DNA from 2 places in the Colwellia sp. BRX10-1 genome. Region 2 is predicted to be linked to the other one. Evidence: predicted binding sites of a transcription regulator. Region 2 holds the regulator's gene; the other holds the start of a gene.

Region 1 (3,696 bases), on a different contig from region 2:
CCACGTTCAAGCTTAATATCATTAGAAGATGCACGCGCCAATGCTGCGCCGATAAGTTTTGAAAACTATACCCCTAAAATACCCAATAAACTTGGTATTACGGTACTTGATAATCTTGATTTAAATGTCATTCGAAACTACATCGATTGGACGCCATTTTTCATGACTTGGCAGTTATCAGGCAAGTATCCGCTTATTTTACGACACGAAGTGGTCGGCGAAGAGGCAACTAATCTATTTAATGATGCTAATGCTTTATTAGACGATATTATTAACAGTAAAAAGTTAACGGCAAAAGCGGTTTTTGGTCTGTTTCCAGCTCATCGTCAACAAGACGATTTAATATTGTTTGCAGATGAAAACCGAGATAAGCAATTGATGAAACTACATCAATTACGTCAACAAAGTAAAAAACCAGCAGGGCAGTTTAACCGTTGTTTGGCTGATTATATCGCGGATAAAACCTCAGGTATTAAAGATTATGTTGGTGCTTTCGCGGTATCTGCAGGTTATGGTTGTGATGACCTAGTGAAGGAGTTCGCCGCTCAACATGATGACTACAATAGTATTTTAGTTAAAGCTGTTGCCGACCGATTAGCAGAAGCGAGTGCTGAATATCTCCATGAAAAAATTCGCAAAGAATACTGGGGGTATGCTCCTGAAGAGTCGCTTGCTAATGACGATTTAATTCGTGAAAAATATCAAGGTATCAGACCTGCGCCGGGTTATCCTGCCTGTCCAGAGCATACCGAAAAAGGTTTGTTGTGGGAACTACTCAATGTTGAAGAAAATATCGGCATGGAACTAACCTCAAGTTTTGCCATGTGGCCTGGAGCCGCGGTTAGTGGTTGGTACTTTGCTCACCCAGAATCAAAATACTTTGCGGTCGCTAAAGTCGCTAAAGACCAAGTGATTAATTATGCGACTCGAAAAGGGATGACATTGCCACAAGCAGAGCGTTGGCTGTCAGCTAACTTGGATTATGAACCTGAGTAATTAATAGAGTCATTATCATTTAGTTTATACGGCAACGGCCTTAAATCTCGGTAAAGTAGGTTTAAGGCCGTTGTTCATTTGACTACTCAATGTTAAACGATGATATGTCCTGTGTTGCGTATTAAAAGGTTCTTTCGATAAACCAATAAATAGCGATAACGGCGATAAGCGCACTTAACGGTATCACCACGTATTGTCTATATTGAGGTTTTTTAGCAAACCAGCGCGTCGCTAATAAAGCTAAGGCAACGACCGTTATTTGACCCAACTCAACGCCAATATTAAATGAAATTAAGCTACTGACATACTCACTCTTGGGTAAGCCCAGTTCAACAAGTACTGCTGCAAACCCTAAACCGTGCAGTAAACCAAAAGCAAAGATAATGGGTAAGCGCCACTTTGTTAGTTTGTGATAAAAAATATTCTCAATAGCCACGTAAGCAATTGATAAGGCAATAAGCGGCTCTACAATGCTGCTGGGTAGGTTGATAATACCAAATATACCCAAAGCTAGCGTAATGGTATGGGCAAGAGTAAAGGCACTTACCTGCCAGAGCAGTGTTGATGTCTTAGTGGCTAATAAAAATAGCGCGAGCACAAAGAGAATATGATCAAGCCCTTGCGGCAGAATATGTACAAAGCCCTGATAGATATACTCAACAATATTAAGCAGCTTAATTTCGGTTGTTGAAAGTTTACGTACACCACCCTTGATATCATCAATAGAAAAGTGATGGCTGTTCTGGCCGGATAGCACTAAAGATTTCTCTGAACGGCTGACTGTTAATAAGACATCCCCTAAGATGGGCGAAAATATCAAGGCTGCGTTGTTACTTTTTTGTGGCAATTGACCCTGCGACAATAGCTTAATGGTTTTAGTCGGTGAGTCAGCGCGAAGTCTTGCTTTTAATTCAAATACCGTTAGCCCTGAAAAAGGGGTAACAAGCACACTTTCTTTATCAATAATAAAAGCGCTTTGTTGATTTATTATTTGCAATATTTTTGAGAGTAATTGCTTTATTTCAATTAAAGAGAGGTTTTTTAGATGATTAATTAAATCTGCCTCATCTACTGATGATTTTTGATGACTTTTAATGACATGCAAAACATCAATATCGATACTAAGTTGGTAGTTATTATCTACAAGTAATTTTAGCTCTGCTTGATTAGCTTCATTGGTGTGAGCATTCACTAGTGCAGGTGATAAAAGTAGTAATAGGGCAAAAGTTGTTTGTAAAAGGCGCGTAATCATAAAAGTAATATCAGCTAGTCATTGATAAAAAATAAAGCGACAAATTAACGTATTTAGCATGAAATTAACAGTGGCCAAATTATTATTTCAGTATTGAACTATTAACTTAAAAGTTTATACTGTGTTTGTATACAGTTTAGGTTGAGTTGCCCATAGCGAAAATATGCTTTATTTTTTCACAACGAAATAAGGGACTTTTGATAAACATGATTACTATAATTAAGACATGACTAAAACATGACTCAAAGCCGAAAAATAATACATATAGATATGGACTGTTTCTATGCAGCTGTTGAAATGCGTGACAATGAGTCTTTACGTAATGTGCCACTTGCGGTCGGCGGTACAGGGCCTCGAAGCGTCTTGTGTACGTGTAATTACCAAGCAAGAAAATTTGGTGTTCGCTCGGCAATGCCAGCAATTAAGGCGATGCAACTTTGCCCTGAGCTAGTTATTGTTTCAGGCAGAATGGCTGTTTACCAAGAAGTTTCTGCACAAATAAGGGCGATATTTCAACGTTACACTCAGTTGATTGAACCATTGTCGCTTGATGAAGCCTTTCTTGATGTTACCCATAACAAAGAGTTTAACGGCAGTGCCACGCTTATTGCGGAGCAAATACGTCGTGATATTTTTAATGAACTCAATCTAACCGCCTCGGCAGGTGTTGCTCCTAATAAATTTATTGCTAAAATTGCCAGTGATGAAAATAAACCTAATGGTCAATGTGTTGTTACGCCCGCAGACGTGAGTGGTTTCGTTGAAAATTTACCATTGAAAAAAATTCCGGGTATTGGCCCAAAAACAGCACAAAAATTATTGGGCTACGGCTTCTCGTCATGTGCAGATATACGAGCAAGTTCTGTCGCCGTATTAACACCTATTGTCGGCAAGTTTGCCCCTGCATTGTATCAACGAAGTTTTGGTATTGATCATCGCCAATTAGAAACCGACAGAGTTAGAAAATCATTAGCGATAGAAACCACTTTTTCTCAAGACTTGTCTTGTGAAAAAGAGTGTGAAAGTGCCGTTGAGCTTTTATATGAGAAGCTTTTAGTGAGATTAGAAAAACATCAACATATGGTTATTAGTAAGCAAGGGATTAAACTTAAGTTTAATGACTTTACCCAAACAACAGTTGAGCAGCAAAGCAGCCACTGTGATGAAAACACCTTTAAACAATTACTGTTAAAAGCACTGTTGCGTAGTCAATCTAGGGGAATACGTTTAATAGGATTAACGCTAGGTTTTGCTGAGCATAATAACAAAGAAACACAGCAGCTTTGTTTTAGTTTATAACCGGTACTGACTTGATATGATGTCGGTACCGGTATTTTAGTTTTTATTACTGTGCTTATGCGGGTTTAATGATTTCTTTAACCGCCAATTCTAATTTTGGATCGTTAATATTTGAGCTGGTAGATTTGAAAACAACTTGTCCACTTCTA
Region 2 (3,696 bases):
ACTCGACCCGCAATGTATTTATTGAGTGGCGTTTCGCTGAGATGCGGGTTGGTTTCTATGGCCAGTAAGATAAAAAAGTAACTGAACAAAGAGAAAAAATCTTGCAGGATCGGGGGGGTGTTTATGTAGTTACCTGCGAAGATAACACCCGAAATAAGATCAATGATAATAGCGAGAGAGAAAAACTGCCAGAACAATTTTAATGAACGTGATCTGGTCTGTAAATAGCTATGAACAACAAAGAATACTGCGGTAGCCTGTAATAATATAGTAGGAAGTGATAGCAAAAGAGCAGAGGAAATATCAAGAGTGCTGGTGATCGTTGCATAGGGTAATAAGGTTAAAATTATTGTAATAAATAAAAGTGTTTTTTTATTAAAATATAGCAATGATGTGATCCAATATTAAAGTGACGTTTAGTATGTTGCCTAATCATGAGGCTAATTATTTTCTCCTTTAATAAATATAGTATACATTAATTTAACACTATATAAATGAATGAAAAGCTTTCACTGGCTATTTATATCGTTGAGTAAAAAGGCTAATTTTTCAATATTAGCATTCGACAATTGCCGATAATCAAAATAGGGACACACAATTAAATTTTTAGCTTTATCAATAGCAAATTGTTCATCTAGCCAAGTGAAATTAGCGTTTAGTTGATTTGTCGCTAACAAATTTTTGGCGTAGGTTTTTCCACAAATAATATGCAGAGTTTGCTTAGTGGTTGATAACTGAGGCGGAGAAAATAATAAAGCCGTTTGAGAGCCTTGCTGCAGCAAAAATCGCTCTCGATATTTTTGCCAAGTTGGCGCAAGTGTTGAGTAAGCGAATTTTTCTTTATCGAGTGCGTAAAGCAGCTTCGCATAAACATTGAAAACTTTCCGCCAACCATTGCCACAAGCTTGATTAACCATCTCTATTTCGCCCAAGGTTAGCGGCGATAGACAAGATAATTGCTGATATTCAAGCATACTCGGTTTATTGCCAATATAAACGGCGACGCTAAAGTTTGAGCAACCTAAACCAATAACATTCAATGGTACTTAACTCATTTTACGTGGGGGGTATGTTGAATTGTAAATTTATAATCGAGACAAGTAAAACGTCCTTAAAATTTTTTTGCTTGAATGTATGTAGTTACTGGTAAAGTTAGATCGATTGAAGATTATCAATGTCTAACAGATAACTAATATAAAATGTTAATATCGTATAGCTTTCTATGGCTATTTAAAGGTCCACGCGAGAAGTTTATCGAAAAAAATGACATTACAAGGGTAATGGCTTCAAATTTTGTTGGAGAAAACTGTTTTATATTTTATATTTGTGGCAGCTAAAAATATATTGCTTAGCTGCTGTTTAACATGACTACAGTATCAATAATGAATTCTAAAAAAAAATGATGGAGCGCAGCTATGAATGAAAAAATTGCAGCACTTAAGTCAGACCTAGCGCTACTTAAAGAACAATTTAGTAAAAAAATTACTGATGCAGAAACTCGTTTAAAAAATATGATTGAACAAGAAAGCTTAGATACTTCGGTTGAACGTGGCTATAAAATTCAAGCTTCTTTTGAAGAGCCAGCAGATTCTTTAGCTAATGGTGAATGTGTAATTTTACTGCATGGGCTTGCACGTTCGGCTAACTCCATGAAAGCTATTGAAAAACGATTGTTAGCAGAAGGATATTTTGTGATAAATATCAACTACCCTTCTAGAGATTATTCGATAGAAGAGTTGGCTGAAAAAGTGATTTCTAAAGCGCTATTAATTTGTGAAAATCGCCAAGTTAACTTTGTTACCCATTCAATGGGCGGTATATTAGTTCGCCAATATTTAAGTATGCATAAAATACCTAATTTACATAAAGTCGTGATGCTAGGTCCACCAAACAAAGGCAGTGAAGTTGTTGATAAACTAAAAAATACACCTGGTTTTAGTTTCATCAATGGTGATGCGGGTATGCAATTAGGTACCGGCGAATTCAGTGTCCCTAGTAACCTTGGCAATGCTAATTTTGATTTGGGTGTTATTGCCGGTAATCAAAGTATTAATTGGATATTATCAACACTTATTCCTGATAAAGATGATGGTAAAGTTTCGGTTGCTAGTACCAAACTTGATGGTATGAATGATCACATTGAAATGGAAACGACCCATCCATTTATGATGAAAAACGAAAAAGTTATCGAACAAGTTATCCATTATTTAAAATCAGGGAGTTTTCAAAAATAATTCGGCTAGAAAACTTGCCTTTACTAACGACCTGTATATACTCACAGTAACAACTGTGTAAATTTACAGGCTCCCTATGCTAAATGAAATCAGCGAATTACGCCCTCTAACGAACCGACAACAACAAGTTTTTGATCTGATCAAAGACAAAATAAGCGATACGGGCATGCCACCAACGCGTGCTGAAATAGCCAAGTTTTTTGGCTTTAAATCAGCAAATGCAGCAGAGGAACATTTAAAAGCTTTGGCTAAAAAAGGCTATATAGAAATGTTGCCAGGTACTTCTCGCGGCATTCGTTTGACTGAGAAGTTAATGGAAGAAGCCGGTTTACCTTTAATCGGCAGAGTGGCTGCAGGTGAACCTATTTTAGCTGCAGAGCATGTTGAAGATCATTACAAAGTTGATGGTAATTTGTTCCACCCAGCTGCTGATTACTTATTGAGAGTTAATGGCGAAAGCATGAAAAATATCGGCATACTTGATGGTGACTTGTTAGCGGTTCATCAAACGACCGATGTACAGAATGGCCAAGTAATTGTTGCTCGTGTCGAAGAAAATGTTACGGTTAAACGTTATAAACGAGAAGGTAACATCGTTTACTTACATGCAGAAAATGATGACTTCTCTCCTATAAAAGTCGATTTGTCTGATCAAGAGTTTAATATTGAAGGGTTGGCTGTTGGCGTTATTCGCTCGGCAGACTGGATGTAGTTAAGTTAACCTATCCAATAAACTTGGTGGTAACTAAATCAATTTATCTAACAAATATAGTATTAATTACGTCAAACTGCTCCGCAAACTTTAGTGTATAAAATAGGCTAAAGTTTGCTTTTCTAACCTTTCGTATTCTTTTCATGCAAACCTTTCTCTTTACTAAGAATAATTTTCATTCTAAAGCCCATTCAAACAACTTTATCTTTCTCTGATTAAAAAACAACCAAGATCAATTTTTGCAATACGCGTATTTATACTCAGCTGTTTATTTTTAATACTACGGCTACAGCCCTTTGTTATTAGGCCTTTGCTTGTATTAGAGTTGATACTCTATTGTTTTTATTGGTTTTTATTTTAAAATAGCTCGATTTTTAAATTGACCCAGATCAACTTTTAAGTAATTCTAGTTTGGAATGTGTACAAATATAAATATAAGGCGATGTTGTCGACGCTAACTGGTTGATAACAAAATCGCTAAGAAAATAATAAAAATCCGTACTAAAGGATGTGTTTTGTCCTAGGTATCAAGTTTTAAACTTTTATAGGGTGAAGGAGATGTCGTGTGAAAAGACGTAACCTAGGTTGGCTGTTGTTGGGGAGTGTTCTTTCCAGTTCAGCTTGGGCAGATATGCAATTAAATCTGACCAAGGGTGTAACAGAAGTAAGTAGAGATGTTTACGATCTACATATGCTCGCAATGTATATATGTGTAGCAATTGGTGTGGTCGTTTTTGGTGCTATGTTTTG

The links. The regulator LexA, encoded in region 2, represses DNA repair genes until DNA is damaged. The targets are predictions, from matches to a motif close to TACTGTATNNNNATACAGTA.
Region 1: dinB (DNA polymerase IV) is a predicted target of LexA. The motif match lies at 2,366-2,385, and genes of this name have one in related genera.

What each region holds. Positions count from the first base shown of each region.
Region 1 is NZ_JACGWC010000026.1:20,335-24,030, forward strand. It holds gene metH (methionine synthase) at 1-996, shown strand, start outside; gene H4J75_RS16500 (HupE/UreJ family protein) at 1,118-2,248, opposite strand; gene dinB (DNA polymerase IV) at 2,486-3,547, shown strand; gene H4J75_RS16510 (peroxiredoxin) at 3,603-3,696, opposite strand, start outside.
Region 2 is NZ_JACGWC010000002.1:150,388-154,083, reverse strand. It holds gene H4J75_RS03155 (ATP-binding protein) at 1-389, opposite strand, end outside; gene H4J75_RS03150 (DUF6942 family protein) at 510-1,040, opposite strand; gene H4J75_RS03145 (alpha/beta fold hydrolase) at 1,416-2,234, shown strand; gene lexA (transcriptional repressor LexA) at 2,311-2,946, shown strand; gene coxB (cytochrome c oxidase subunit II) at 3,512-3,696, shown strand, end outside.